2 regions of the Desulfonauticus sp. genome follow, and region 2 is predicted to be linked to the other one. Evidence: predicted binding sites of a transcription regulator. Region 2 holds the regulator's gene; the other holds the start of a gene.
What was found. The regulator HrcA, encoded in region 2, represses chaperone genes, less so after heat shock. The targets are predictions, from matches to a motif close to TGTTAGCACTCNNNNNNNNNGAGTGCTAACA.
Positions count from the first base shown of each region.

Region 1 (15,601 bases), on a different contig from region 2:
AACCTGGCATCCTTGGGGTCAGAGGTATAGGAGACCAGGTCTTTATTGATTAAGCCCTGCACCAGACGAGTAACTCTACCTTTGCTAATATCTAAAGTCTTGGTAAGTTTTTTTAAAGGAACAGGTTCTAAACTGGCAATGGCCAGCAAACACTGGGCCTCTGCATAAGGTAGCTCAAAACGTCCGGCCTCATAATCCTGGCGTTTTTGACAGCAGGTAGAAATCTTTTGCAACAAATCTTGAAATTTTTGGGTCTGAACTTCCAAATCTTCTTGTTCTTTGTTCATAAAAATCTTTTGGACTTTTTTTTAACTAAAGTCAAGATAAGTTTGTTCTATTTAAACTTTTAAACGAGCTTTTAGATGGAAAAGAGAAATTGATAAGGATTGAGTTCCTCAGGCTTCACTTTGAACCATAGGGATTTGCCTGATAATTTAGTGGCGTATGGGGGTAGGATTTAAAAATTATATAATTAGGTAAGCCTTATTTTTACTGGAGCCGGGAATGGGATTTGAACCCACGGCCTGCTGATTACGAATCAGCTGCTCTACCACTGAGCTATCCCGGCATTTGCTTAATTTTTAGGAAGTTAAGGAAAAATTGCAAGGAAAAAATATTCTTAAGAAATTAAAAATAAACACATTTTGCACCCAGAATACACTTCACCTTAACCTTTTTAGGGAGCAACCATTTTGGGGGAATAATAAAAAACTCATAGAAAAGATTTGTTTTGTTCTATCTGGCAGTTGTCCCAGGTGTCCTGGGATAATTGGGGGCGTCTTAAAAGGCCCCCTTTTAATAGTCTTTAGAGTGGTTGAGTTTACTTTTTTTTCCATTCAGGTTTGCGTTTGGCATGGATAAGTAAGGGAATGCTGCTAAAGAAGATAGTGCTAAGGATGACTAAGAAAGTATAAAAGAGAGGAGAGCCTACAGGAAGTTGGCTGGGTGGGAAAAAAGCCACCACAAAGCTAAAAAGCATGGCTACAAAGCCTGTGCCCGCAATAAGCCACAGTCCCAATTTCCCGCCAGGCAGTTTAAAGGGCCTGGGAAGGTGAGGTTGAGTGTAGCGCAGCTTAATGACACTGGCATACATGAGCATGTACATGATTAGATAGAGGGAAATGGTCATAGCAGAAATGAGGAAGAATCCTACTTCCACATGTTTCATAAAAAAGTACAGGCTAGAAATAATGGTAACAATGATGCCCTGAATGATAAGTATGGGAACAGGCATCTCTTTTTTATTGGTTTTTTGTAAGATAGGCGGAAGTTCTCCTGCTTCTGCTGTGGCCAGCAGGCCTCTGCTGGGGCTAGCTATCCAGGCAAACACACCTCCCATTACTCCAAAAGCCACAAAGAGAGATAAAAGTTTTAGCAGCCAATCCAGGTGCCAGATATCTTTGATTATTGCTTCAAAGGTAAGAAAAATAGCTTTGGTCAGGTCAATTTTTTCATAGGGTAAAATGGCAGCAATAGGTATGGAGCCCAGAATGTATAAGAATAGAGAAACAAGGGCTCCCAGGGCAATGGCTAAGGGAAATTGCTTGCCCGGGTTTTCCATATCCAGGACATGTACTCCCTGTACTTCTATACCTGCAAAGAGGAGTAAAATTCCTCCTAAAAAGGCAATGGTGCCAAAACCATGGATTTCTGGCCAGAATCTGGGATGTCCAGCGTGTTCTAAGGCCGGGTCGCTAATTTGTTCCCAGCCCAGAGGATGTCCTGTGCTTATCCAGTAGAGAAAAAGAACAAAGAGAATAATTCCTGGAATTACAGTGCCCAGGATAAACCCCCAGTTGGAGAGCTTGGCAAAGCTTTCTACTCCGCCAAAGGCTACCAGAGTGGCCAGCCAATAGACCAGGATACAGAAGAGTCCGATATAGTAGTGATTGCCAGCTAAATCAGGCCGTCCCAGAGCATAGGCTACAGCTACTGCACCAAAGGTAAGGGTTACTGGATACCAGACCACATTTTGTATCCATTGCAACCAGATGGCCAGAAATCCCCAGCGATTGCCAAAGGCTTCTCCAATCCAGACAAAGACTCCTCCCTGGCGTTTGGCAAAAAGTCCACCCAATTCAGCTGAAACCAGGGCTGCGGGAATAAGAAAAAACAGGGTTGCAAATCCCAAATAAATGAACATGGTCATTTCCTCTTTGGCAGTCATGGCCATGCCGCGAATACTGGTCACCACACCTGCTGCGGTCATCAGTCCAAGAGCAATCACTCCTAAGGATTTTTCTTTTTTCTGGTTTGGAGAAGGTTTAGAAGAACTCACTTTTATCCTCCTATGGGGTTAAACTTATTTTTTTCATTTACCAGGCCAGGCATGGTGGTTAAAACTTGCTCCTTCTTCTGCTTGTACGGGTGTGCTAACAGGATGTTTTTGCAGATAGTCTAAAGAGCGTCTAAAGTCTTCTAAAAGCATTTCTGCCAGGTCCAGAGAAAAGCCATGCCTTACCACTATGCGCATGATAGCTATATCTGTGGCCCTGGGAGGAAGGGTATAGGCAGGTACCTGCCAGCCTCTGGTGCGCAGGCGATCAGAAAGTTCAAATAAAGTATAGCCAGGATTTTCCCCTTCTTTTATGCGCCAGGAGACAACTGGAATACCTCTGGAGCTATCTCCATCAAAGATTAGGTCAAAGGGACCAAGTTTGGCGATTTCTTTAGCCAGATACTGGGCTACCTGGTAACAATTTTGTTGAATGCATCTATAGCCTTCTCGGCCCAACCTTAGGAAGTTGTAGTATTGGGCGATTATCTGGCCTGCTGGCCTGGAGAAGTTTAAAGCAAAGGTGGGCATTTTCCCGCCCAGATAGTTTACCCAAAAAATTAGTTCTTCAGGTAAGTCACTGGCGTCATGCCAGATTATCCAGCCCACACCTAACGGGGCAAGCCCATACTTATGGCCAGAGGCATTGATGGAGCGAACGCGGGGAATGCGAAAATCCCAGAGTAAGTCTGGCTCTACAAAGGGAGCTAAAAATCCTCCTGAAGCAGCATCCACATGGATGGGGATGTTTAGACCTGTATCCTTTTCCAGTTTATCCAGGGCCCTGGCTATTTCCAGGACAGGTTCATATTGACCGGTAAAGGTCAGTCCAAAGGTGCAGACCACTCCAATGGTATTTTCATCCACCCTTTTTAACACCTCTTCTGGATTCATGCAGAATCTGTCCTTTTCCATGGGAATTTCTCTTAATTCCACGTCAAAATAGCGGGCAAACTTATGCCAGCAGACCTGAACTGGACCAGTGATTAGGTTGGGCTTATCTGCTGGCTTGTTGGCCTTTTCTCTGGCCTTGCGCCATTTCCATTTTAAGGCCAGACCTCCCAGCATAGCTGCTTCGCTGGAGCCGGTAGTAGAGCATCCCAGGGTTTTAGCGGCCTGGGGGGAATTCCAGAGGTCTGCCAGCATATGCACACATCTCTTTTCCCTTTCAGCAGTGGAAGGGTACTCATCTTTGTCAATCATGTTTTTATCTATAGCCAGGTCCATTAGCTGGTGAACTTCATCTTCTACCCAGGTTTGACAAAAGGTGGCTAAGTTTTGTCTGGCATTGCCGTCCAAAATTAATTCATCCCGCACCAGACTATAGGCTACATCTGGCCTTAGTTGCTTTTGAGGAAAACGATACTTGGGTACAGAAAGATTTACTTCTGTACAGCCATAGATATCTGCAGTTAATTCCTCTAGGATATCTTTTTTGAAATGAATAGGCATAGGCTCTGCTCCTTTAAAGAGTATCTTGTAGTTGTTAAAAATATTACTTTAAAGGCTACTCTTTTCCCCAAGGTTTGGCAAAGTTTTTTTGTTTTTTTGAGCAGGAGAGTTATAGGGAAGGTATAGGAAAGTTTTTATACTGTTATATTTTTAATACTTTTTACCTTTTAAATTTAAAGGCCTGGGACAGGTCATTTGTTGGGGGTCTAAAAGGTCTTCCAGTTCTTTTTCTGTAAGTAAGCCCTTTTCCAAAACCAGTTCATAAATGGGTTTGTTTTTTTGTTGAGCTTCTTTGGCAATCTGGGCTGCCAGTTCATAGCCCAGGCAGGGCACCAGGGCTGTAGCTAATCCGCTGGATTTTTTAACCATTTCCAGACAATGTTCTTTATTGGCAGTGATACCCTGGATACACTTTTCTCTAAAGATAATGCTACCTTTTTTGAGCATTTCCATGGATTGAAAAAGGTTAAAAGACATAATGGGCTCAAAGACATTTAGCTCCAGTTGTCCAGCTTCAGCTGCAATGGTAATGGTCAGGTCATTGCCAATGACCTGGTAGCAAATCTGGTTCATCATTTCAGGAATAACAGGATTTACTTTGCCCGGCATAATGGAAGAGCCAGGCTGGACTGGAGGAAGGTTGATTTCCCTAAAACCAGCAAAAGGACCAGAAGAAAGTAATCTTAAATCGTTGCATATTTTGGATATTTTTACAGCAATGCGTTTTAGAATCCCAGAAAGTTGGACCAGGGCGCCAGTATCACTGGTTGCTTCAATCAGGTTGGGAGAGAGTTTTAGGGGAAGTCCTGTAAGTTCCCTTAATTTTTCTACCACCTTGGGTGCGTATTCTGGAAGGGTGTTTATGCCTGTGCCAATGGCTGTTCCACCTAGGTTTATTTCCTGCAGTAAAGTTAGGGCCTCTTGTAAGCGCTCAATATCTTCTCCAATGGTAATGCCATAGGCAGTGAATTCCTGGCCCAAAGTAATGGGCACAGCATCCTGGAGCTGAGTTCTACCCATTTTTAAGATGTCTTTGAATTCTTCTCCCTTGGCTAAGAAACTTTCCTTTAGTTCCTCAAGGGACTGGGCCAGTTCTTGGCCATACCAGATGGCAGCAAGTCTTATGGCCGTGGGATAGACATCATTGGTGGATTGGGAGAGGTTTACATGGTTGTTGGGATGTAAGTACTTGTATTCTCCTTTGTTTTTCCCAAGTATTTCCAGGCCAATATTGGCAATTACTTCGTTCATATTCATATTGATGGAAGTGCCAGCTCCACCCTGAATTACATCCACCAGAAACTGGTCATTAAACTTGCCAGTTCTGATTTGCTGGCAGGCAACAACAATTGCGTGCATGAGTTCTTCAGAAAGCAATCCCAGTTCAAAGTTAACCAGAGCTGCAGCTTCCTTGATAAAAGCCAAGGCGTCTAGGAGGCGATAATAGTGGCTTATGGGAATGCCAGTGACCTGAAAATTTTCCAGAGCCCTTACTGTTTGTACTCCATAATAGGCACTGGCAGGTACTTTCCTTGAACCCAAGCTATCCTTTTCTTCTCTAAATTTCATGGCACTCTCCTTTTAGTAGCCAAGGTGTTTTAAGATATAGTCCAGGTTCATGTTTTTTTCTACTAAATCAGCTAGTTTATCCAGCTTCCAGTTCAAATCAAAAGAGGGCCTATTGTTTAAAGGACCAAGGCCCTTGGCCTTTCTTAACCTGTTTAACCAAAAATGTCTAAATCCATCATTGTCAAAAAGGCCATGGAGATAAGTCCCCCAGATGTTAAGAGAAAGGTGTTTATATCCCAGTATTTTTTGCTTGCTATCCTGGAAGAGCGGGATGAGTTTTTTTACTGGAGTGGTCTGACCATGATGGATTTCATACCCCTGGACGGTTAAAGGCTGGGGCAAATAGGTGGCCTTGCTTTGGGTTAGTTCCTTTTGAAGAGACAGAGAACTTTTTAAAGGCAAAAGGCCCAGTCCCTTAATACTTCCTTTTCCTTCTAAAAAATATCTATCTTCTATTTCCAGGCCCAGCATCTGATAGCCACCACAAATACCAACTATCTCCATTTGTGTTTGAAATTCTAGGATTTTGGTCGCAAAGCCTTTGGTTTTTAAGTAGTTAAGGTCTGTAAAGACATTTTTGCTACCAGGAAGGATAAGAGCGTCTAATTCCTTTATCTCTTCAGGAGTTCTAATGATGAGCAGTTGGACATCTGGTTCTTCTTTTAAGGGGGTAAAATCTGTAAAATTGGAAATATGAGGCAAATCCAGGATACCTATGCGCAGTTCTTTGGATCCAGAAGCATTGCTTTGGGCTTTAAAACTTACGGAATCCTCTTCTGGTAAGTTAAAGTCAAAGTAGGGAATTATGCCCAGAGTGGGTTTACGGGTGATTTGGTGGAGAGTGGCCAGTCCAGGTTGGAGCAAACTTTTATCTCCTCTAAACTTATTGATGACAAACCCTAAGATGGTTTTTTGCTCTTCAGGGGAAAGTAAACTATAGGTGCCCACAAAAGAGGCAAAAATACCGCCCAAGTTTATGTCTCCCACTAAAAGTACAGGTGCGCTGGCATAAAGGGCCATTTTCATGTTCACAATGTCGTGTTCTTTTAAATTGATTTCTACCGGGCTACCTGCTCCTTCTATGAGAACAAGGTCGTAGTCTTTTTGCAATTGCTGAAAACACTCTTTTACTACTTCAAAAGCCTTAGGCTTGTAGGCAATGTATTCTTCTACAGAAAAGTTGCCCAGGGGCTTTCCACGCACAATAACCTGCGCGCCTGTTTCAGAGGAAGGCTTTAATAAGATGGGGTTCATTATAGCCTTGGGCTCTAAAAAACAGGCCTGGGCTTGCAGTACCTGGGCCCTGCCCATTTCCAGACCCTCCTGGGTAACAAAGGAATTTAAGGCCATGTTTTGAGCTTTAAAGGGTGCAACCCTTATGCCTCTGCGGGCCAAAAGGCGTCCTAGAGCAGCTACCAGCAAAGACTTTCCTGCATTGGAGGCTGTGCCCTGGACCATTAAGGCTCTGGCCTTGTTTGTGCTTGGAGAAAAAGACCGGGATTTTTTAAAAAAATGCCTGGCCAGGTCTAAAAATCTCTGTTGTTCCTTTAAAGGTCTAATGGCTATTCTTAAAAAGTCAGGCCCAAGACCCGGAAAATTATCTCCTTTTCTTACCAATACCCTGTTTTGAAAAAGGTATTGTCTAAATTCCTGGGCCCTGGGAGTGGATAGAAGCAGGAAGTTGGCAGGAGTGCTATGGATTTGCCAGGAAAACTCCTGGAGTTGGGATAAAAAAGTAGTTTTTAATTCCTCAAGGGTTTTTCTGGTTTTTTCTATCCACAGTGGATGTTTAAAATAGGCTAGGGCTAATTCTTGGGCCAAGGTACTAACTGACCAGGTGGGAAGATTTTGCTGGAGCGCAGAAATGAATTCAGTGCTACTTAGGGCAAAACCAATTCTTATCCCTGGGGTACTTAAAATCTTGGTCAGGGAATAAAGAAAAAGAAGGTTGGGAGCAATAAAGGGTAGGTATTTATGTTTTGACTCCAGAAAATCCCAAAAGGCCATATCCACGATAAAAAAACTTTTGGGAAACTTGTGGACGAGTTCTTTTAGCTTGACCTGAGAAAGCAAGCTCCCCGTGGGATTGTTGGGGTGAGCCAGGAAGACCAGGTGGGGTTTTTGGGCCAAAACCTTTTCTATTTCTGCCCAGGGGTAGGTAAAGTTATTGGCAGGAGAAAGGAAAATTTCCTTTAGGTTTAACTTATGTCTGGTTGCCCAGAGTTTGTATTCCAGATAACTGGGTTGCAGGATAAGTGCATCTTTAAGGTCAATTAAAGGGCCTAGAAAGGGAAATAGTTCAGAAGAGCCATTTAAGGGAAAAATATTTTCTGGTTTTACCCCGTAATATTTAGCAGCTTGCTCTCTTAACAGAGTATAGTTGGGGTCAGGATAGGCCAGACTGGAAGACAAGGTCTGGAGCAAGACTTGGTTTAACCAGGGAGGAGGGCCTAAGGGGTTTAAACTGGCTGAGAAGTCCAGGATGTTTTCTGGAGAAGTGTTTAGCTTTTGGGCAGCTTCCCAGATATTGCCGCCATGTTCTAAATCTTGCATCAAGTCTCCCTTCTTAACTTTGATTTCTTTGTAAGGGTATTGGCTTTTTTTCGCAATAAAAAAGGGCCGCCCTGAAAGACGGCCCTTTGCTTTTTTTAGAAGGAAAGAAAAGTGGATTAGTACATTCCACCCATGCCACCACCAGGCATTGAAGGAGTATCTTTCTTTTCTTCTGGTTTTTCAGCAATAGCAGCTTCAGTGGTAAGTAGGAGAGAAGCTACAGAAGCTGCGTTTTGTAAGGCAATACGAGTAACTTTTTTGGGATCAATTACTCCAGCCTTGTACAGGTCTTCGTATTCACCAGTAGCAGCATTGAAGCCTTCGCCATCTTTCATGGATTTTACTTTTTCAATAACTACAGCGCCTTCATAACCAGCGTTTTTACAGATCTGGAACAAAGGAGCCTGGGCAGCTTTGCGTACTACTTCAATACCAGCAGCTTCATCATCATCAGCTGGTTTTACATTGTCCAGAGCCTTTAAGCAGCGGATAAGAGCAACGCCACCGCCAGGAACAATGCCTTCTTCTACAGCAGCCCTAGTAGCATTGAGAGCGTCTTCTACTCTGGCTTTCTTTTCTTTCATTTCAGTTTCAGTGGCAGCACCTACATGGATAACAGCCACGCCACCAACGATTTTAGCCAGACGTTCCTGTAATTTTTCTCTATCATAATCAGAGGTGCTTTCTTCAATTTCAGCTCTGATTTGTTTGATTCTGGCCTTGATATCTTCAGGCTTGCCAGCACCATCTACAATAGTGGTGTTTTCCTTATCTACAATGATTCTCTTAGCTCTACCCAAGTCATCCAGAGTAGCATTTTCTAATTTTACACCCAGTTCCTCAGAAATTACCTGGCCACCAGTTAAGATGGCAATATCTTGGAGCATGGCTTTACGGCGTTCACCAAAACCAGGAGCCTTAACAGCAGCTACTTGCAAGGTGCCTCTTAACTTGTTCACTACCAAAGTGGCCAAAGCTTCACCTTCAATGTCCTCAGCAATGATGAGTAAAGGTCTGCCTACCTTGGCCACCTGTTCTAAAACAGGCAAAAGGTCTTTCATGGAAGAGATTTTCTTGTCGTGAATGAGGATATAAGCGTCTTCCAATTCGCAAACCATCTTTTCAGGGTCAGTTACAAAGTAAGGGGAGAGATAACCACGGTCGAACTGCATACCTTCTACTACATCCAGGGTAGTTTCCAGGCCTTTGGCTTCTTCTACAGTGATAACGCCTTCCTTACCTACCTTGCTCATGGCTTCAGCAATAATGTTTCCAATGGTAGGATCGTTGTTAGCAGAAATGGTTCCTACCTGGGCAATTTCCTTTTGGTCTCTGGTAGGTTTGGCAATTTTTTCCAATTCCTTGACAATGGCTTCTACTGCCTTGTCAATGCCACGCTTGATGGCCATGGGGTTACGGCCAGCAGCAACCAATTTTAAACCTTCATTAAAAATAGCCTGGGCCAAAACAGTAGCAGTGGTAGTACCATCACCAGCAATATCAGAAGTCTTGCTGGCAACTTCCTTTACCATCTGAGCGCCCATGTTTTCAAACTTGTCTTCCAATTCAATTTCTTTGGCTACAGTAACACCGTCTTTGGTAATAGTTGGAGAACCAAAAGACTTTTCAATTACTACATTTCTACCCTTGGGTCCAAGAGTTACCTTTACAGCCTCAGCCAGGATATCCACACCTTTTTTGAGCTTGCTTCTAGCATTAACATCAAATTTTATAACTTTAGCTCCCATATTGCTTCCTCCTTAATTGTTTGTTTTTTTATTACTCAATGATAGCCAAAATGTCGTCTTCTCTCATTACCAAGTGCTCTACGCCTTCAATTTTTACTTCTGTGCCAGCGTATTTGTTGAAAAGCACTTTGTCTCCAACTTTTACAGACATGGGAATGGTCTTCCCATCATCAGTGGTTTTACCTGGGCCTACAGCCACCACTTCACCCTTAATGGGCTTTTCTTTGGCAGTGTCAGGAATGATAATTCCACCTTTGGTAACCTCTTCTTCTTCCAAACGTTTCACCAGTACTCTGTCTTGCAATGGCTTTAAGTTCATGAATCTACCTCCTTAAGAGTTTTTATTATTGGCTTTTTATAGACAAAACCTGTAACGGTGGCTCATATAAGCACGCTATTAGCACTCGTCAAGAGTGAGTGCTAATATTTTTTGAAAAAAATTTTTATTTCAATAAATACTTGAATTAATTTGTATTTTTTAATTAAAGTTGATTGAGTTAAAAGTATAGGTCCAGAGTTTTTTTAGGATAATTAAAATACCTTTTATCTAAAGGAGTTGAATGAGGAGGTAATTGGATAGATTAAAATCTTGTTGGTGGAATTTATGTGAATATAACTTGTTTAACTATTTGTAAAAACAATAAAAAAAGTCCTTTGTTAAGCTTAACTCTTTTTATTTTTGTTAAGTTTTTTAGAAAAAAGTTGACAGTTGATGGGAGAATGAGTAAAGGTATCTTCTCTTCGGTTGGGCCGTTAACTCAGTAGGTAGAGTATCTGCCTTTTAAGCAGAGAGTCGCAGGTTCGAGTCCTGCACGGCCCACCATTTTTTTGTCCCCATCGTCTAGTGGCCTAGGACGCCGGCCTCTCACGCCGGTAACAGGGGTTCAAATCCCCTTGGGGACGCCAACCCTTAAGAAATAAAAATAAAAATATAAGCCCCTACTTTCTGGTAGGGGCTTTTTGGTTTTTTCCAATTATTTTTTATGACCTTTTGTAGTTCTCTGGATGTTATTAGAGCCCCAATTCTTGGAGTAAGGCATCCACATCTTCCTGCTTTACCTTTTCTTGAGGTCCTTTTAGTTTAGACATTTTGACCTGGGCTTCTTGTTTAATGCTCTGAAAGTCTTTTTCCGGGTGTTCTTCTTTGGTTTTAATGCTTAAGCCAGAACTGAGATAGAGATTTACTACCTTTTCTTCAATGGTTCTTAGAGTATCTACGATTTTTTTGATGCGTTGGCCGGTTAAATCCTGAAAGCTTAAAGAGGTCATGATGGCTAGGAGGTCTTGATTTAAGCTTTTTTGCCAGGCCAGAAGGGTAAAGCCTTCTTCAGGAGTAAGAGAATTTTGTTTTTTTAGTTTTTTGCAAATTTCTTCAATTTGAGGCATTTGATCTAAATGTTTTTCAACCACAGTCATAATATCCAGGGTGGCCTTTTCTGTGGTGCGCAAAATGGCATCTAGTTGGTCCGAAGTTTCATTAAAAAGGTGTTCTGCTTCCTTTTGAGACAGGCCATTGGAAGATTTTTTGGTGGCTTCAATATTTTCGTAGATATTTTTTAAACCACTGCGTAGTTCTTCACTTAAATTTTTATAAAATTCACTTTCCAGAAGGGTTTTGGTCAAAGCCTGACTTATTTCCTTTTCCAGAGTTTGGGCAATGGTTTCTTTAATAGAACCTTCCAGTTTACTACTTAAATCCGCTAAAACTTTTTTATACAGTTCTTCCATGACTTCCACCTTAGACTTGAGGTATAAATAGGGTCAAAGTAGTTGTATTTTCTTGAGAAAGAATTTCTGCTTTACCTTGAAATAGAGACAACAGTTTTTGTACAAGGGTTAAACCCAGGCCCAGATGATTTTTCTTAGAAGTTATAAAGGGTTCAAAGGCGTTTTCTACCTCTAATAGGGTAGGAGTAGTTAAAATTATCTTTAAAAAAGGCGTTTCTTTTTCAATAGTTAAGAAAAATTGGACCTGCTTGGGCTCTTTTTCCAGTTCTTCCAGGGCGTTTAACAAGGCTTGTTCCAGGGAAAAGTTTAAAAGTAAAGGAATGGTGGTAAAATTAAGGACTTTGTTTTCAACCTTTAGTTCCACATTGTGTTTAAAGAGAAGGTTATTTTGCCAGTAAGCTTCCAACCAGTTGAGAAAAGAATTTAAGTCCAGGGGCTGTTTTTCTAAGCTATTAAAGTTTTCTCGATACTGAATGATTTGGACCAGTTCATTTATCTTTTTTTCTGGTAGTTGTAATTGCTGGGGGTGTTTTTTGAGATCTTTTGCAGAAGTAGTTGTATCTAGTTTTTGCAAGACCAGGGAGGTCTGCATTTTGAGCAAGTGCAGGGGATTGTTTAAATTGTGCAAATATCCTGGAAACATCTGCCCTGCCAGGGCCTGTGCATATAAATTTAGCCAGGGAAGAAGTTCTTCTAGAGAAGATGGTTCAAAGTTTTTTGCCACGTAGAAGCTCCCTTTGTTCTTTAAAAACAAACTGAACAATTTGCTCTCGATCTGAATCGCGCAAAAAAAGATATTTCAGGGCATAGAGATATTTTTGATTTTGTTCACCTTCCAGACGCAAGATTTCTCCTACCAGGCCAATGAGAAGGGGCGGTAAGGTGGATAGAGAAAGGGCTACTTCAATGGGGGTGCCTGGTTCTAATTTTTCTTGGCTTAAAAATTTTAGGCCTGCTCCACTTATTTCTACAACCTCCCCTTTATAGGGAAAGTCCTGGGAAAGGCTATTTTGGTTGAGCAGAGAAAGGATTACATCCAGTTTGTTGTTGAGGTTGCTTAGAAATTCCAGGAGTTCTTTGGGTAAATAGGGAGAATTCAGATTTTCTAAAGAGATATCTTTAAAATCACATCCCAGACAACCCAAAAACAAAGGACGGGCGTCCTTTTCTGTGAACCTAAAAAACATTTTTAACCTGGTAGGTACTCTGGAAAAGGTTCTATTTTCTGAAGACATAACTTATCCTATAGATTTATTCTCCATTGGTGTCAATTTGCACCTGCATGGCATTGACTGGACATACCCTGGTACAGCGGCCACAGGCTGTACACTTATTGGAGTCAAACTTAATGAGCCTGGATTCTTTTTCCAGGTACAGAGCCTGAGGTAAACACAGACTTAAACATACCCCACAGTGCATACAGGAATCTTCATCCCGGGTAATGTTTTGAGAAACTTCCTGGATGGTGATTCCCTGCTCCATTAAGTAGGAAAGGCCCTTTTGAAAGTCTTCCTCTGGACCGCTGAGCTCAATAATCATATGCCCTTCTTCTTTAGGGGTAATTCTGGCCTTTAGGATATTGAAAGTAAGGTCAAACTTTCTGGCCAGGGTGCACATCATGGGTTTTCTAGAAACATTTTTGCTAAAGTGTAAGCTAATTATTTTGCTGGGATACTTTTTGGAGCCAGGCATTTTTTTACTCCTTTTCCAGTTCAGCCAAAAAGGCCTTGGCCCTTTCAGCTTCTGTGGTTTTGGGGAATTTTTGAATAAGTTCTTTTAAAAGTAAAGTAGCTGCTTTTTTCTTTTTTATTTGAGCAAAGGAAATGGCTTCTTTTAAGTAGGCTGCTGCGGTTTTATTGGACTTGGGATATTTGTCTATTACCTCTTGATAAGCCAGAATGGCCCTTTTGTAGTCTTCTTTTTGATATAAACACTCTCCTTTCCAGAAAAGGGCATTGGAAACCAGCTTATGTTTGGGGTATTCCTGGACAAATTGTTCCCAAAGGGTTTGAGCCAGGTCGTATTTTCTCTGGTAAAAGGCATTAAGGGCCTGTTGATAGAGCTCTTCTGGAGAAGAGGTCTTGAGTAGGGCTGGAGTTTGGGCTTTTGAGGAGGAAGAGGTGGGTTTTTCTAGATTTAAGCCCAGATTGCTTTCCAAAGCAGCTACCAGGCCTTCTAGTTTGGCCACTTTGTTTTGCAGTTCTTGGGTTTGCTCCAGGAGGTTTTGAGAGGACTCCTTATCTTTGTCCAAAGAGTATTTTATCTCGTCTATTTCCCCACTTAAGGAAGCTAGACTTTTACGCAAGCTTTCAATTTCTGCCCACAGATTGGCCTGGGCACTGCGCACTGGTGTGGCGCTTTGCTCTATTTTTTGCTGCAAGGTGGCAGTGATTTCTTGTAGTTTAGTTTGCAGGTTTACAACTTCTTGCTTTAATTGCTGGTTTTCCTGCTGCTGGGTGTATAACGCCAGACGCAAACTATCCAGGTCTTTTTGACTGGCACAAGCCAAAAGAAAAAAGAGATTTAGGACAAGTAAAAATTTACCAAACTTTTTTAGCTCTTTTCCTTCCCCAAAACACATACACAAGTCCTCCTAAGACTGGAATAAACACACTTCCTGCCAGCCAGGCCATCTTTTCCTGGGGTGTTTTAAAATCTGAGCGAAAAATATGCCAAATAGACCAGAGATTGGGTAAAATGGGAATGAGTAGAAGTGGAAGTACGTAAAAAAGCTTATCTGCAGGTATGCCAAACATTTAGTTTACTCCTTTTTTCTAAGTAATAGGAATAACCCAAGAAAGAAAACAAGCAAAGCAATTACCTGGGTTGCACTTAAAAAAAGAATTTCTCCTCTATAATCTCCACGCAAAAATTCAATTCCAAAACGAAAAATAGCATAAAGAATCAACAAAAGGGCAAAAATTTGACCGTCCTTTTTAAACCATTTTTTGCTCAGCAAAAGCAGGCCAAAGGTGATAAACCCGGCTAGAGAGTGATAGATTTGAGTGGGGTGAAGGGGGACAAAAAGGGGAGCCAGAGAGTCTGGGTTGGTAAAGGTGATGCTCCAGGGTACATGGGTTGGTTTGCCATAACAACATCCAGCAAAAAAACAGCCCCAGCGCCCAATGGCCTGGCCCAGAGCAATGCCTGGAGCCAAAGCATCTGCCCAGGGTAAAAGGGGTTGTTTATAGCGTTTAAAAAAGAAGTAGGAGCTAAGGGTTGCGCCCAGAGCTCCACCCAAAAAGACCAGACCACCCTTCCAGAACATCAGGATTTCCACAGGATGTTTTAAAAAATAGTTAAAGTTTAAAAGCACAAAAAAGAGCCTTGCTCCCAGTAAAGCGCCTATGAGGGCATAAAATCCCAGCTCAGAGGTAAGCTTGGGGTTTAATCCCTTTTTTTTAGCTTCCAGACTGGTAAAGGCCAGAGCCATTAAAATGGCTGCAGCAATAAAAAAACCATAAGTATAGATAGTAAAAGGTCCAAGCTTAATTAAAACGGGATGCACTTTTTTTCCTTTTGTAAAAAGAAATAATTAAACTCATGGTTCCGCAAAAAATAGCAATATCTGCCACATTAAAGGCTGGCCAATGATATTGTTTGATATAAAAATCCAGGAAATCTATTACCTTACCTATTCTGATGCGGTCTATCAGATTGCCCAGTGCTCCACCCAGAATAAGCCCTAAACCTGTAAAAAGATAATAGTCCTGTCTTTCCACAGTTTTTAGTAGGTGAAATATAAGCACTATAGCCAGCGCAGAAGCTCCAATAAAAAAATAGGTCTGCCAGGAAATATCTGCCCGATTGAGAAAACCAAAGGCAGCACCTTTATTCAGGATATGCACCAAGTTAAAGAATCCAGGGATAATCACCTTTTCTTCCCAGAGAGGAATGGTTTTACTAATCCAGACTTTGGTTATCTGGTCCAGAAGTAAAACTATTCCGGCTAGACTAAAGGCTAGTTTGTATTTGTTCATAAGTTTATGCTCCTTGCAGTTCTTTTAATACCCGGGCACAGCGAGGACAGACCTTTTCAAAGGAGTCATGGGTGCCTGTCTGGGGATGATATATCCAGCAACGTTCGCACTTTTCCCCTTCAGCCTGACTTACTTCAATTTTCAGATTTTCAATTTCTTCACTAATAAATACTTCTTTTGAGGGTTCTTCGGTTTTTAATTCCACCTGAGACACAATAAAAACTTCTCTTAACAATTCCTCTTTTCCCTTAAGTTCAGCCAGTTGTTCTGGAAGGTAAAGGGTTATCTTGCACTCC
Region 1 covers NZ_JBSRHE010000003.1:5,753-21,353, reverse strand. The annotation lists gene ACTCIM_RS02325 (MarR family winged helix-turn-helix transcriptional regulator) at 1-287, opposite strand, end outside; tRNA gene ACTCIM_RS02320 (tRNA-Thr) at 494-568, opposite strand; gene ACTCIM_RS02315 (amino acid permease) at 821-2,278, opposite strand; gene ACTCIM_RS02310 (glutamate decarboxylase) at 2,312-3,727, opposite strand; gene ACTCIM_RS02305 (aspartate ammonia-lyase) at 3,878-5,296, opposite strand; gene ACTCIM_RS02300 (cobyric acid synthase) at 5,309-7,849, opposite strand; gene groL (chaperonin GroEL) at 7,966-9,597, opposite strand; gene groES (co-chaperone GroES) at 9,629-9,916, opposite strand; tRNA gene ACTCIM_RS02285 (tRNA-Lys) at 10,345-10,420, shown strand; tRNA gene ACTCIM_RS02280 (tRNA-Glu) at 10,428-10,503, shown strand; gene ACTCIM_RS02275 (protein phosphatase CheZ) at 10,609-11,325, opposite strand; gene ACTCIM_RS02270 (nitrogen regulation protein NR(II)) at 11,336-12,049, opposite strand; gene ACTCIM_RS02265 (PilZ domain-containing protein) at 12,033-12,560, opposite strand; gene ACTCIM_RS02260 (NIL domain-containing protein) at 12,577-13,017, opposite strand; gene ybgF (tol-pal system protein YbgF) at 13,022-13,906, opposite strand; gene ACTCIM_RS02250 (PLD nuclease N-terminal domain-containing protein) at 13,866-14,081, opposite strand; gene lgt (prolipoprotein diacylglyceryl transferase) at 14,087-14,833, opposite strand; gene lspA (signal peptidase II) at 14,814-15,305, opposite strand; gene ileS (isoleucine--tRNA ligase) at 15,310-15,601, opposite strand, start outside.
Region 1: groES (co-chaperone GroES) is a predicted target of HrcA. The motif match lies at 9,993-10,023, and genes of this name have one in related genera.

Region 2 (15,601 bases):
AATACCAAAGGGGATTTCTTCATCTTTAATAAAAGAAGCAAAAACCTTTGGGTCCAAACGAAAACTAAGCCCAAAAAGGTTTTCAAAAAAATAATTGGTACGCAAAATATTCTTATAAAAAAGTAAAATGCTTTCAAAAACATTCTTGGCAATTTCATCAGTAAGTTCAGCCAAGCTCTTTTTTAGATTCAGCTCTCTTACGGCCATTAAGTCTTCTCTGGATTCTTCTTGAGGAGAAAAACGAGCATAAAAATAATCTACAAGCTCTTCTGTAATTTCTGGATAGGCTATCAGCTTGGCCTTTATTCTGGCCTGAGTATAGGCATAGGGGTCTATTTTCAAAAGATATTGATGGGCAAATTCACTACTGGCCTGTAAAAGAAAAACCTTTTTTACAGAAAAGTTTTTTTCCTGAGCAAACCATTCCAGTTCATCAGGGAAAAACCATTTTACCAAACTCAAATCCTCTTGTAGATTTAACAGGCAACTATCCTTTTCTAGCTCTTTAGCCGTACATTTTAAGTAGCAGCTTATAATCAAAGAGGTAATATCTTTTTCTCTATTGTAAAAAGTATCCAGGTAAAGCCTGTTTATATTTAAAGTATGCCTAAAAAATATTTTTATAATCTCTAAAAGCAGACCATAGCTAGGCGGGTTGTTCATGGCAATAGTTATACGGCTTTCTTCAGCATATACTTCCGGCTCTATATTTAAATATACCTCTTCTTTTCCTCTTAAACTTTTTAATATTTTAAAGTGCCTGGCAACCCTTCCTCTTTCCAGCCTGGTCAAGTATTCACTATTGGCACAGGAAATAAAAGAAGAAAACTCTTCTTTCTCTTCAGGCTTGATAATCTTCTCTTTAAAAAAATTGTCCAGTTCAAGGTTTAGCTCTTCTTTTATTTCTAAATCTTCTACTTGTTTATAGGTTTGAAAAGTACTAAGACAGATACTTCCATCCAAAGAAGTATACATCCTGACCGTCTGAATCTTTTTTTCCTTAAAATCTTCTAAAATTTTTATTAAAGCACTTTTATTTTCTCCAGGAGTAATAAAGGTAAATCTGGTCCCACAGGGGCTCTCTAAAGAAATAATACCCTTATCCGTAGTGAGTCGGCCGGAAATAATGGCCAAAATATGTTTTTTTATCTCTTCTTCAGGGTGAAAGCGAAAATAATAGGGATGCATATTGGCAAAAAACCAAGGACTTATCTCCTCAGCCATAGAGCCTAAAATTTCTTTAATCTGAGGAGTGAGTGCACTTACTTCTAAAGTCATAGGACCTCCCTTGTTTTTTCTTACCCTAGTAACTCAAATTTTTCTCTGAGGTAAAGAAAATTTTTCTTGCTTTAAACGGTTTTTTTGCTTAGCTTATAAAATATTTACATTTATTTCAGGGAGTTAGTAGTGAAAATCTTGGTAACGGGTGGAGCAGGATTTATTGGCAGTAATTTTTTATACTATCTTTTTGCAAAATATGAAAACCTGTTTGTGGTTAATCTGGACAAACTGACCTATGCTGGAAATTTAAAAAATCTAAGTGAGCTGGAAAAAAAAGCAGGAAAAAATTATGTATTTATCCGTGGCGGTATAGAAGAGGAAAAGCTGGTAACAGAAATACTTCACAAGTACGACATAGAGTATATAATCAATTTTGCTGCTGAATCGCATGTGGATAGGTCCATTGATAATCCCTACCCTTTTATTACCACCAATGTCCTGGGGACTCAAAATCTTTTGGAGTGTGCCAGAAAAAAAGGAATCAAAAAATTCATTCATATTTCTACTGATGAAGTTTATGGCTCTCTGGGCAAAGAAGGCAAGTTTACTGAAAATACCCCTCTAGCTCCCAATAGTCCCTATTCTGCCTCCAAGGCTTCAGCTGACTTGATTTGCCGAAGCTATTACAAAACTTATAACTTTCCAGTGGTTATTACGCGCTGCTCCAACAATTATGGTCCCTATCAATTCCCGGAAAAACTTATTCCCCTTACCTTTTTAAAGGCTTCTAAAAACGAACCCATTCCAGTTTACGGCAAAGGAGAAAACATTCGGGACTGGATTTTTGTGGAAGACCACTGTCGGGGGATAGATCTGGCCTTAAGTAAAGGAAAACCTGGAAAGGTTTACAACTTTGGCGGTCAGGCAGAAAAAACCAATCTAGAAGTGGTCAAGGCCATCCTTGATTTTTTGGGCAAGCCCCACACTTTAATCAAGTTTGTCCAGGATCGACCAGGGCACGATTTTCGCTATGCCATGGATTTTAGCCTGGCTTCTAAAGAACTTGGCTTTTACCCCAGCTTGACTTTTGAGCAAGGATTGGAGAAGACTCTAACCTGGTACACACAAAACTTGTCCTGGATAGAAAGTATCCTCAGTGGAGAATACTTAGAATTTATGCGGAAATGGTATGCCAAAAGATAAAAGAGCCCTGGTTTTGGGCGGTAAAACAGGCCTTTTAGGACAAAAGTTAAGCCAAGTTCTCCAGGAAAGGGGATGGGAAGTAAAAGCTCCTTTTCGGGGAGAGCTGGATATCTTTTCTGAAGAAGCTGTAAGCTCTTATGTCCAGGAACATTCTATCTCGCACATCTTTAATACTGTTGCCTATACCCAGGTGGACCTGGCAGAAGAAGAGAAAGAACAAGCCAGATTACTAAACCGCAATCTCCCCAAAATCCTCGCTCAAGTGGCCAGTAAAAAAAATCTCTATTTCATTCATTACAGCACAGACTTTGTCTTTAATGGCAAACATACCCTTCCCTATGAGCCAGAAGATAAACCCCATCCCTTAAGTGTCTATGGACAAACCAAACTTGAAGGGGAAAGGGCCATTACTGACATACTTAAGCAAAATTTTCTTATCATTAGAACAGCCTGGCTCTTTGGAGAAGACAAGGAAAATTTTGTGAGTAAAATTTTAAGGCTAGCCAGAGAAAGGGAAAGTTTAAAAGTGGTCCACGACCAGATAGGCTCCCCCACCTATACCAAAGATCTGGCTATCTATACTTTAAACCTGCTGGAAAAACAAGGTACAGGTATTTTCCATCTGGTAAATTCAGGGCAAGCCTCCTGGTGCGAACTGGCTCAAGAAGCCATAAGTTGTGCTGGACTGCCCTGCAAAGTAATTCCCATCACTTCCAAGGAGTATCCCCAAAGGGCTTTGCGCCCTTCCTTTTCAGTCCTAAGCACTCGAAAGTTTACCCAACTAACGGGCATAACTCCCAGACCCTGGATTCAAGCCTTAAGAGAATACCTTTTCTCCTTTCATTTAGAAGGCTAAATCTTTCCAAATCTTGACACTCCAACACTCCATAATTACCACTAAAACACTTAAATCTGTTTTATATCTGTGGTAATCAAAAAAATTATGCTTAACCAACGAGAAATTCAAGTTTTAGCCACTCTGATAGGAATATTCTTACAAACAGGTCAGCCTGTGGGCTCGCGTATTGTCTCCAAAAAATCCCGCCTGGGATTAAGCTCTGCTTCCATCCGCAATATCATGGCTGACCTTACAGAAAAGGGTTATCTTCATCAGCCTCATACTTCAGCTGGAAGAATCCCCACTGCTAAAGGCTTAAAATTTTATCTAAGCAAAGTATATGCACCTGCTCCGCTCACTTCTGAGGAAAAAGACCAAATAATTTTAACCTTACGCCAAAACATGCCAGACCTGGAAAAAACCCTAAGCAGTGCCAGTAAGATACTCTCTTCTGTCTCCAGGCAAGTAAGTCTGGTACTTTCGCCACAAAAAAAACTTTCTCACTGGAAAAGCATAGAATTTATGTACATCAAACCTGGTCTGGTTCTCTCCATTTTAATTCTGGAAGAAAACCTCATTCAAAATAAACTTATCAAAGTAAATAAAGACATCACTAAAGAAGATTTAATCAAGTTTAGCAATTTTTTAAATGAAAAGTTTAAAGGACTTCCTCTATATATAGTTCGGCAAAAAATTATAGAAGAAATGAAAAGCGCTCAGGCAAAATTTGAAAATCTTTACCAACAGGCAATGAAAGTGGCCAAAGAAGCCTTTGAAGATTCTAACCGTCAACTTTATGTAGAAGGCACTACCCATATTTTAAGTAAAGACCAGATGAAAAATATTAATACCATGAAAGAACTTTTCCACTTTTTAGAAGAAAAATCCAGATTACTGGAAATTTTGGATAAAACCATAGAAGAAGGTCTAAATATTTTAATTGGTTCAGAAGATCTAGAAAATTTAGGAGACTATTCAGTCATCTCTTCTCCTTATGCTTTCAAGGAAGGGACTCAGGGAGTAGTTAGCGTCATCGGGCCTATGCATATGGATTATACCTATATAATTCCACGTGTTGACTTAATTTCCAAAGTGCTTACCAAAATATTTCAAGAATTTTACTAACTAGAAGGTGTGGAGGGAAAATGAAGGACGAAAAAGAAAAAAAAAGCAAAGTAAAGGAAAAATCTTCTGAACATTCCGCTCAAGCTTCTGAAAAAAAAGAAACCAATACCCAAACTTCAAGCGAAGAAAAACTTACTCTCCAAGAATTCAAAGAAAAAATCTGCCCGGAATGTGAACAATTAAAAGAAAAGGAAGAAAAAGTTTTAAGAACTCTGGCAGAAGCTGAAAACTTAAAAAAACGCTTGCAAAGAGAAAAAGAAGAATTTTGCAAATTTGCTACTTCTGCCTTTTTAGAAGAGCTCTTACCGGTTTTAGACAACCTGGAATTAGCTCTTACCCACAGTCAAAACCAAAAAGAATGTGCTGGGCTCCACCAGGGAGTGGAGATGACCCTGAAAATTTTCAGGGATATCCTGAAAAAACACGGCCTGGTACCTGTAGGTGAGGTGGGAGAAAAGTTTGATCCCAGCATTCACGAAGCCATGGCCCAGGAAGAAAGGGAAGACATGGAAGAAGGCTGTGTAGCCCAGATGTATCAAAGAGGTTATAAACTGCACGAACGCTTGCTCAGACCAGCAAAGGTTATTGTTAGCAAAAAGTGTGCACCGAAAGAGGAAAAAACAGAATAACGCTCTTTACAAAAAGGAAAAAAGACTTAGTTTTTGTCTAGTGAAAAAATAATTAGTTTCAAATAAATGAGGAGGCTTTAGAAATGGGAAAAATCATCGGCATAGACTTAGGAACCACTAACAGCTGTGTTTACTACATGGAAGGAAAAGATCCTAAGTGTATCACCAATCCAGAAGGTGGTAGAACCACTCCTTCAGTAGTTGCCTTTACTGATAAGGAAAGACTCATTGGAGAAATTGCCAAGCGTCAGGCCATCACCAACCCTGAAAGGACTATCTATGCAATAAAAAGATTAATGGGACGCAAATATGACGATCCTCTAATCCAAAAGTGGAAAGAACGTTGTCCTTATAAAATAGTTCCTGGCCCCAATGGAGATGCTTACGTCCAGATTGGCGATAAAAAGTACAGTCCTCCTGAAATCTCAGCAATGATTTTGCAAAAATTGAAAAAAGATGCTGAAGAATTCTTAGGAGAAAAGATTACAGAAGCAGTTATTACAGTGCCTGCCTATTTTAATGACAGTCAACGTCAGGCCACCAAAGACGCGGGAAGAATTGCAGGCCTGGAAGTAAAAAGAATCATCAACGAGCCTACGGCTGCTTCTCTGGCCTATGGCATGGATAAAAAGAAAAATGAAAAGATTGCTGTATATGACTTGGGTGGCGGTACCTTTGACATCTCTATCCTGGAAGTAGGCGATGGAGTGGTAGAAGTTAGGTCCACCAATGGAGATACCTTCTTGGGTGGCGAGGACTTTGACCAGAGAATTATCAATTATCTCGTCGATGAGTTTAAAAAAGAAAATGGTATTGACCTCTCCAAGGACACCATGGCCTTACAGCGCTTAAAAGAAGCTGCAGAAAAGGCCAAAAAAGAACTTTCTTCTTCCCTAGAGACTGACATCAACTTGCCCTTTATTACTGCAGACCAAACTGGCCCCAAACACTTAAATATCAAACTCACTCGCGCCAAGCTGGAAAAATTAGTCGAAGACCTGGTAGAAAGAAGCATTGAACCCTGTAAAAAGGCCTTGGCTGATGCAGGACTTAAGGCTTCTGATATTGATGAAGTAATTCTGGTGGGTGGAATGACCCGTATGCCCCTGGTCCAGAAGAAAGTTGCTGAATTCTTTGGCAAAGAACCACACAAGGGAGTAAACCCAGACGAAGTGGTAGCCATGGGTGCAGCCATTCAGAGTGGTATCTTGGCTGGAGATGTAAAAGACGTCTTGCTCCTGGATGTAACACCTCTTTCTTTGGGCATTGAGACCTTAGGTGGCGTGTTTACCAAGCTCATAGAAAGAAACACCACCATTCCTACCAAAAAGAGTCAGGTCTTTACCACAGCTGCAGACAACCAGACTTCTGTAACCATTCATGTCCTGCAGGGTGAAAGGCCCATGGCTGCAGACAATATGTCCCTGGGTCGTTTTGAACTTACCGGTATTCCCCCTGCACCTAGAGGAGTACCTCAAATCGAAGTAACCTTTGATATTGATGCCAATGGTATTGTAAACGTTTCCGCCAAGGACTTAGGTACTGGAAAGGAACAATCCATTAGAATCACTCCGTCCAGTGGGCTTTCTGAAGATGAGATACAAAAACTCATCAAAGAAGCAGAAGCTCATGCAGAAGAAGATAAGAAAAAACAAGCTCTTATTGAAGCTAGAAACCAGGCTGACACCCTTATTTACACTACGGAAAAATCCCTCCGTGATTTAGGAGATAAGGTAGAGCCAGTCTTAAAGAGTGAGATTGAAAACAAGATTGAAGAATTAAAGAAAGTAATGAACCAAGATGATGCTGAGGCTATCAAAAAAGCTTCTGAAGAGTTAGCGCAAGCTTCTCACAAACTGGCTGAAAAGCTCTATGCCCAGAAGACAGCTGGAGCCAATCCTGGAGCTGACGCTTCTGCTGGGGCAGATGCCAGCAATAAACCCAAAGACGATGATGACGTAGTAGATGCAGATTATACAGAAGTAAAATAACCTTTACTTGACAGTACTCCCTCCCCCTCCCTATAACCAGGGTCTGGAATTAATTTCCAGGCCCTTTTAATTTTCTATCAAGAAGGTAAAACAATGTTAAAAAAAATACCTTATCTTGTTTTTTTGCTAATCTTACTTAGCAGTTGTACTAAAAATATTTACCTTACTACACCTAAAAACCCAGTAAAAGAAGCTGACCAGGCTTACAAAGAGGAAAAATGGCTTAAGAGCAAAGTCCTCTATCAAAAACTTCTCGCTACTCCCAACCTGGACTTACAAAGCAAAACTCTATTTTTAAAAAGATTGGCTAAAAGTAGTCTGGAAGTAAAAGATTTTCCGTTAGCTCAAGATAGCCTGCTTCAATTATTTACTCTCAATCCAGAAGAAAAAAAAGACTGGGAAAATCAAAAAATCCTGGCCCTCAGTCTAAAAGAGACCCAGGGAATAGATGAGTTTAAAGAATATTTATTAAGGCTGGGTCTGGATTCAGACCTTCCGTTTTCTTTAAAAAGAGAAATGGGCTTTTTTCTTCTCCAGGAACTACCAGAAAAAGACCTGGCAGATGCCTATAGCATTCTGGAAGAAGTATATAATTCTTTAACTATTGAAGAGAAAAAAACTTTGGAAGAAGATTTCTATTACTACTTAGCCAATAAGGATGGGAAAAGCCTGGAAAGTCTAAAAGCAAAAATCTGGAATGAAGAAAAATTTCCCCAAAACATTATTACCTTTGTCTATTTTTTTAACCTTGCCCAAAGAGAAAGCACAGACTGGAGCTTTTACTGGAGTAAACTAAAGGTTCTCCTGAAAAAAGCCAATTTTAGCTCTCCTCTTTTTCAAAATCTCTTTGCTGAAAAAGAAAATTCCCTGGGTATTCCAGAACAAAAAATAGCCCTGATTTTACCCCTGGAAGGTCCCTATGCCAGCTTTGGCTGGAAAATCTTAAAAGGAGCCAGTTTAGCTCAATGGAAACTTTTAGGAGAAGGGCAAAAAGTAGATTTAATTATCTTTAATTCCCTGGATTCCAGCTGGCCTGAACAAGTTCTACAAACCTCGACTAAAGTCATAGGCGGCCCCCTTATTCCTGATAATATCGCCAGGGTACTGCAAAATAAACTCTATGAGAAAAAACTCTTTTTTACCTTTTCTCCCAGTTCTGAAAAAGAAGGAAAGGAAATCTGGCGATTTTTCCCCAGTGCAGAAGACCAGGTACGCATTTTAATTAAACAGACCCATGAACAATTGGGTATCAACAACTTTGCCATTTTATACCCGGAAGAAAACTATGGACAAAGAATGAGCAAGGTCTTTTATCAAGCATTAAACCAACAGGGCGGAGAATTAAGAGGACTAACTAGCTATCCACCCGATGCACCTCCTAAATGGGGGAAAAAGGTCGCCCAACTCTTAAAGGTAGAAGAAAAAAACCAAGAAGAAGAAAAGCTAGAAACATTTCCAGAGCCAGATTTTGAAGCAGTTTTTATCCCGGACAATCTCTCCAGGGTAAAAGCCATTGCTTCTTATTTCTTTTTTTACAACGAACCACGTCTGTTTTTCCTTGGCCCCAGTTTATGGGCAAATCCAGATGAACTTTCTGATTTAGAAAAAATTTACTTAACCTTAGCCTTTTATCCCAGCCCCTGGTGGTCTGCTAATCCCAGTTTTGAAGTAAGTGAACTTAAACAGCTACTTAAGGAAAGCGTGCAAGGAGAGCCTGATTTCTGGGTGGGATTAGGTTTTGATTTTGTACGTTTCTTTGCCTCCCTTCCCATTTACCCCCACCTCCCAGCAGATAAGGTAAATGAGCTACTTAGTAATAAGTCCAGGGACTTTAACTGGACTATAGCTCCTCTTACCTGGAACGAAGAGGGAAAAGCCACTGAAGATCTTTTTCTCTTCAGTCTCTATCAAGGAGAAAATAAACTTGCGGATTTAAATTTACTCCAGAACATCAGGGCGAAAAGAATAGAAAACAGAAAAGTAAAAAAAATAGAGTATTATAAAAAACACAATCTTCCTCTTCCAGAAGAGGATACAAATTCTACTCTTGAGGAGAAAAGTAATGAAAATAACTAAAGAAGAAGTAAAACAAATAGCTACTCTGGCTAGATTAAAACTACCAGAAGAAAAAGTAGAAATTTATCAAAAACAGTTTTCAGCAATTTTAGATTATATGGAAAAATTAAAGGAAATAGACACAAAAGAGGTTAACCCCCTCTATTCTCCTGCAGAGTTAAAAAATGTTTTTAGAGAAGATGAAGTTAAAAAAGATCTAGATAGAGAAGAAATACTAAAAAATGCACCTAAAACAGATGGAGAATTCTTTATTGTACCTAAAATAATCTAAAGGAGAAAAAATGGAAATTTTAAATAAAACCCTTACAGAGATAAGAGAAAGTCTACAAAAAAAAGAAATAGGCGTTGAAGAGCTCATCAAGACTTGCTTACAGCACATTGCCAATACAGAGCCTAAAATAAACGCCTTTATCACCCTGCGCGAAGAAGAGGAGCTTTTAGAAGAAGCCCGCCAATTGGATAGACAAGGGCCTGACCCCAATCAGCCTTTGTGGGGGATACCCTTAGGGATAAAAGATGTCTTAACCACCAAAAACTTGCGCACTACCTGTGGCTCTAAAATTCTGGAAAACTTTGTGCCTGTATATGACGCCTTTGTGGTAGAGAAGTTAAAAGCAGCTGGCGCCATTATTCTGGGCAAGCAAAACATGGATGAATTTGCCATGGGCTCTTCCACTGAAAATTCTGCCTTTGGTCCCACCAAAAACCCCTGGGATTTGAGCAGAGTACCTGGTGGCTCCAGTGGAGGTTCAGCAGCCAGTGTGGCAGCCAGACAGTGTTTTGGAGCTATTGGCACTGATACAGGAGGATCCATTCGCCAGCCTGCTTCCTTTTGTGGATTGGTGGGTTTAAAACCAACCTATGGACGGGTCTCCCGTTATGGCCTGATAGCTTATGGCTCTTCTTTTGACCAGGCCGGGCCACTTACCCGCAGTGTTCAAGATGCAGCTTTACTTCTGGAAGTAATCGCTGGCCATGACCCCAAGGACTCCACTTCTTTAAATGCTCCTGTACCTAAATATAGTCAAAGCATAACTTCCCTTTCAGCAACAAAATTTACTTTTGGTTTACCCAAAGAATACCTTGGAGAAGGATTAGACCCTGAAGTAGAAAAGGTTTTTCAAAGCACCATTAAGTTAATTGAAAACCTAGGCGGAGAAATCAAAGAAATTTCCTTGCCTCACACTCAATACGCCATTGCTACCTATTATATCCTGGTTATGGCTGAAGCTTCTTCTAACCTGGCCCGCTTTGATGGGGTTAGGTATGGAGTACGCAATGCAGAAGCCAAAACACTAAAGGAACTCTATGAACTTTCACGCTCTCAAGGTTTTGGAGATGAGGTGCAAAGAAGAATCATGCTAGGCACCTATGTCCTGTCTGCAGGTTATTATGACGCTTATTACAAAAAAGCTGCCCAGGTAAGAAGGCTCTTAAGTGAAGACTTTGTTCAGGCCTGGAAAGAATGTGATTTTATTCTGGCGCCAGTCTCTCCTACTCCTGCCTTTAAACTGGGAAGCACCATTAATGACCCTTTAAAAATGTATCTCATGGACATTTATACCACTTCTCTAAATCTAGCTGGACTTCCTGGCCTAAGTTTACCCATAGGGCTTAGCTCTGACAATTTGCCCATAGGCGCACAAATAATAGGCCCCAAGTTAAGTGAAGAAAAACTTTTAGCTCTTGCTTCCAAACTGGAAGAGGCTTTGCCCAAACTTCCTCTTCCCCCTCTAAGCTAAATGCAGGTAGGAGTATTATTAAGCGGTGGCATAGACAGCCTTTATAGCCTGCTTTTATTAAAAGAAGCAGGCTATAAGGTAATGGGTATACACGGTCTTTTTTTTGATTCTCCTCAAGAAAAAAAGCAATTAGACCACTTGCGCACTTTAGCCAAGCAAATGGATTTTTCCCTGCAAATTTTGAATTTAAAAAAGGAATTTGAAACAAAAGTTATTCAACCCTTTATTCAAAGTTTTAAGCAGGGATTAACTCCCAATCCCTGCTCATTGTGTAATCCCAGCATCAAATTTGGCCTTTTACTGGAAAAGGCCAGAGCTTTGGGGTGTACTAAATTGGCTTCAGGCCATTATGTAAACCTCCAAGAAAAGGGACTTTCGCCCTTAAGCAGAGGAAAAGATAGGACCAAAGATCAAAGTTATTTTTTAGCCCTGGTACCTAGAAAAAATTTCAACTACCTGATTTTTCCTTTAGGCAGGCTGGAAAAAAAACAGGTTTACGCAGAAATAAAAAAAAGAGAACTTCTTATTTTGACTGCCCAGGAGAGTAATGAAATTTGTTTTGTCCCAGCAGACTATCGTCAGTTTCTAACTTCTAGAAATATAAGCCTGGGAGAACCAGGTCCTATCAAACTTTTAGACGGCACCCTTCTGGGTACTCACAAGGGGTTGCTCAACTACACCATAGGACAGCGCCGGGGCCTAGGGATAGCCTATAAAGTACCTCTTTATGTCCTGGATAAGGATAAAGCTTCCAATACCCTTTTTGTGGGACCCAAAGAAGAACTCCAGGCCCAAGGGGTTATAGCCAGTAAGTTTAATTTTCTCTGTCCCCTGGAAAAATGGCCTCAAGAGATTTGGGTCCAAATCAGATACAGGCAAAAACCTAAAAGAACCCGATTTTTAAAGCAAGAAGGAAGTTATTTTTACTTTGAATTCCTGGAACCAGAAGAAAGGCCTTCTCCCGGGCAAACCCTGGTGGTCTATTTTCAAGAAGAGGTTCTTGGCGGAGGTATTATTCAAGGTGGATTTTAAAACCTTTCACATCAAAACCCTGGGCTGTAAAATCAATCAATATGAAACCCAGGCAATCAATGAATTATTGCAACAACAGGGGAAAACCCCTGTCCCCTTAGAAGAAGCAGAACTGGTTATTTTTAATAGTTGTGCTGTAACCCAAAGGGCAATTAGTGACTTAAAAAAACAAATCAAGGGAGTACTAAAACACCTTTCCCCTTCTACTCAAATTCTGGTTACTGGTTGTGCTGCGCAAGTCTTAAAAGAAAAAATAAGCAGGTGGAAAGGAGTGCAGCTAGTTATCCCGCAGGAGCAAAAACTGAGTTTTTTTGCCCAAGAAAAACAACCCTTCTCTTTCCCACCCATTAACAATTACTTTCGGGCCAGAGCCATTTTAAAGATACAGGATGGCTGTTCGCACAGATGTACCTATTGTATCGTACCTCTGACCAGAGGTAAGTCTAGAAGTAGAAATCCCCGGGAAATCTTAGCTGAACTAAAAAGATTGGTAGAGGCTGGTTTTCAGGAAGTTATTCTAAGTGGAATAAACTTAAGACAATATGGACGAGACCTAACTGAAGTCAAAAACTTCTGGGAGTTAATTCTCTTTTTAAAGCAACACTTTGATTTTATAAAACATAAGGTTCGCCTGCGCATAAGTTCTCTGGAGCCAAAGGACCTGGACCAAAGGGCTTTAGATGTACTAGGGGAAAGCCCCTTTATCTGCCCTCACCTGCATATATCCTTGCAAAGTGGAAGTGATAAAATTCTAAAACTTATGGGCAGGGGCCATTATAAGGCTGAAGATCTGGAGCGTTTTATCGAACAAATTAAAACAATCTGGCCTGTTTTTGGGCTGGGTCTGGACCTGTTGGTGGGATTTCCAGGTGAAAAAGAAGAAGATTTTTTAGCAACTTATAACCTGGTAAAAAGACTTCCCTTAAGCTATGCTCATGTTTTTCCCTATTCACCCAGGCCCAATACACCTGCAGCCACCTTTTCCCAGCAACTACCTCCTGCCATAAAAAAAGAACGAGCCAAAAAGTTAAGGGACCTGGTAGAAGAAAAAAAACAACTTTTTTTACATAAACTGCTTAAACTACCCTCTCTTCAGGTCATAAAAGAAAATGAATACTCAGGCACCAGTGAGTACTATCAACAGGTATTTTTTTCTACTTCCCTTTCCCTGGCCAACAAAAAACTCATCCAAGTAAGACCTTGGCAAGTTCAGGACAATAAGTTATTTGTTTTACCCTTATGAGCATTCCCAAAGAACCTCTGCCAGGAAAATTTTTTCTCTCTATTTTAAGTGCTAAGTGGGAACTTTTCTGGCCCGAACTATTAGAACTCCTGCGCCAAAAGTGGGGACAGGAAGATTATCTATCTGATCCCATACCCTTTACTCAAACCCATTATTATGATGCAGAATTGGGCACTCCCATTTATAGAAGAATAGTTTCCTTTCAAAGCCTGGTCCCCCTGGATAGCTTGCCTGACCTAAAGCTTTTTACCAACTCCCTCGAACAACAGTATCAAAGAGAAGAAAAAAGAATCTTTAACCTGGACCCAGGCCTAATCACCTTTGAACGGTTGGTATTAGCCACAGGTAAAAACTTTACCCATCGCATTTACTTAGGCAAAGGAATCTTTGCCGACCTCACTCTCATTTATTCCAGGGAAACCTGGCAGGATTTACCCTGGACCTTTCCTGATTACCGCACTTTAACCATAAAAAATCACTTAACTGCTATTCGCAATCTCTACCAACAACAAATCCAAAGTATGAGGAGTACATCTAAATGAAAAGTATGACCGGGTATGGAAAGTTTTCTTTAGAAAAGGAAGATTATTCCCTGGTTTGGGAAATAAAAAGCGTTAATACTAGATTTTTGGATATAAACTTTAAAACCCCCTACTTTCTTACAGCCGAACAGCCTAAGTGGGAGAAAATTATTAGAAAGGTAGCCAAAAGAGGACGAATTGAAGTCTATTTAAGTCTGGTTTTTAAAAATCCAGACCTTTTAAACCTTAGTTTTGACCACGCTCAAGCCAGGGCCATGCTCCAGACCTTAAAAAGCCTGGCTCAAAGTGAAGGTGTAAACTTTGTCCCTGAGATAAATACCTTTTTATCTTTACCTCATTTGTGGAAAAATAAAGAGCAGGAAATATCGCCAGAACTGCAAAAAGACCTCACAGACTCCCTGAAACAAACCCTGAGCCTCTGGGATCAGAGTAGGCAAGAAGAAGGTCAAAACTTACAACAAAAAATTACTGAATACTTAAAACAAATGATAGGGTTATTAGCAGATATTGAAGAAATTATTAAAGAAAACACTCAAAATCACTTTTGCAATTTACAAAACAGAGTAAAAGAACTATTAAAAGACCTGGATACTCAACCTCAGCAGGACAGGTTATTAACCGAACTGGCCCTTTTAGCTGACCGTTTAGATGTAAGTGAAGAAATAACCAGATTAAAAAGCCATCTCCAGGCCATAGAAAAACTGGAAAAAGAAGAAGAAGTGGGCAGAAAATTAGACTTTTATCTGCAAGAATGCTTTCGGGAAATTAATACTTGCTCCAATAAGGTCCAGAATATAGAAGTAAGTAAACGCAGTGTAGAAATTAAGGGAATTCTTGAAAAAATAAGAGAACAAGCCCAAAATCTGGAGTAAAAATGGCCAATAAAAATCAATTGGTAAATATTGGTTTTGGCAATAGTGTGGTTAAATCCAGAATAGTGGCAGTTTTTAACCCCAATTCTTCTCCCATGCGCAGATTAAAAGAAGAAGCCAAGGACAACTTTAAACTCATAGATGCCACTCAGGGGCGTAAAACCAGATCCATAATTGTTACTGACTCCAACCATGTCATTCTTTCTGCCATTCAAACGGAAACTCTAGTTCAGAGAATTCAGGAAGGAGAATAAATAAATGGCCAATAAAGGATTGCTTATAATTTTAAGTGCTCCTTCAGGAGCAGGCAAATCTACCCTTATTTCCCTTTTGAAACGAGACTTTCCCAGTTTAGAATTTTCCATTTCCTATACCACCAGAAAGCCTCGGCCTGGCGAAGTCCACGGAAGGGATTACTTTTTCGTCTCAGAAACAGAATTTCTCCAGTTGCGGGACAATGCTTTTTTTGCTGAATGGGCAAAAGTACATGCCCACTACTATGGAACCCCTAAAAATCAGGTGCTGGAATCCTTGCAAAAGGGAAAAGACATTATCTTTGACATTGATGTGCAAGGAGCCAAACAAGTCAGAGCAAACCTCAAAAAGGGAGTATTCATCTTTATTTTTCCACCCTCTTTAAAAGAACTAAAAAATCGTTTGCAAAAAAGGCAAACCGACGACCCTCAAACCATCGAACTGCGCCTAAAGAATGCTATAGAGGAAATAAAAGAGGCCCATTTTTTTGACTATTGGATAATCAATGACAAATTGGAGCAGGCTTATTCTCAACTCAAGTCCATTATTATTGCCGAAAAGCTAAAGCCTTGTTACCAGCCTGAAAATTTAATAGAAGAGATTATAAAAGATGAGTAAAATTATAGTTGCCCTGGATTTTGACTCTCCTAAAAAGGCCCTGGATTTTCTAGCCACAACCAAAAAGGAAGTGGAATGGGTCAAGATAGGCCTGGAACTCTTTTCTGCAGCTGGTCCTGCTTTTATCCAGGAAGTTAAAAAACAGGGTTTTAAGGTATTTTTAGATTTAAAATTTTTTGATATACCCAACACAGTCTTAGGGGCAGTCAAAAGC
Region 2 covers NZ_JBSRHE010000004.1:59,727-75,327, forward strand. The annotation lists gene ACTCIM_RS03775 (NAD-glutamate dehydrogenase domain-containing protein) at 1-1,278, opposite strand, end outside; gene rfbB (dTDP-glucose 4,6-dehydratase) at 1,408-2,424, shown strand; gene rfbD (dTDP-4-dehydrorhamnose reductase) at 2,411-3,280, shown strand; gene hrcA (heat-inducible transcriptional repressor HrcA) at 3,368-4,387, shown strand; gene grpE (nucleotide exchange factor GrpE) at 4,408-5,016, shown strand; gene dnaK (molecular chaperone DnaK) at 5,100-7,007, shown strand; gene ACTCIM_RS03805 (penicillin-binding protein activator) at 7,101-9,083, shown strand; gene gatC (Asp-tRNA(Asn)/Glu-tRNA(Gln) amidotransferase subunit GatC) at 9,070-9,354, shown strand; gene gatA (Asp-tRNA(Asn)/Glu-tRNA(Gln) amidotransferase subunit GatA) at 9,365-10,825, shown strand; gene mnmA (tRNA 2-thiouridine(34) synthase MnmA) at 10,826-11,857, shown strand; gene mtaB (tRNA (N(6)-L-threonylcarbamoyladenosine(37)-C(2))-methylthiotransferase MtaB) at 11,847-13,100, shown strand; gene ACTCIM_RS03830 (DUF4416 family protein) at 13,097-13,642, shown strand; gene ACTCIM_RS03835 (YicC/YloC family endoribonuclease) at 13,639-14,514, shown strand; gene ACTCIM_RS03840 (DUF370 domain-containing protein) at 14,517-14,768, shown strand; gene gmk (guanylate kinase) at 14,773-15,387, shown strand; gene pyrF (orotidine-5'-phosphate decarboxylase) at 15,380-15,601, shown strand, end outside.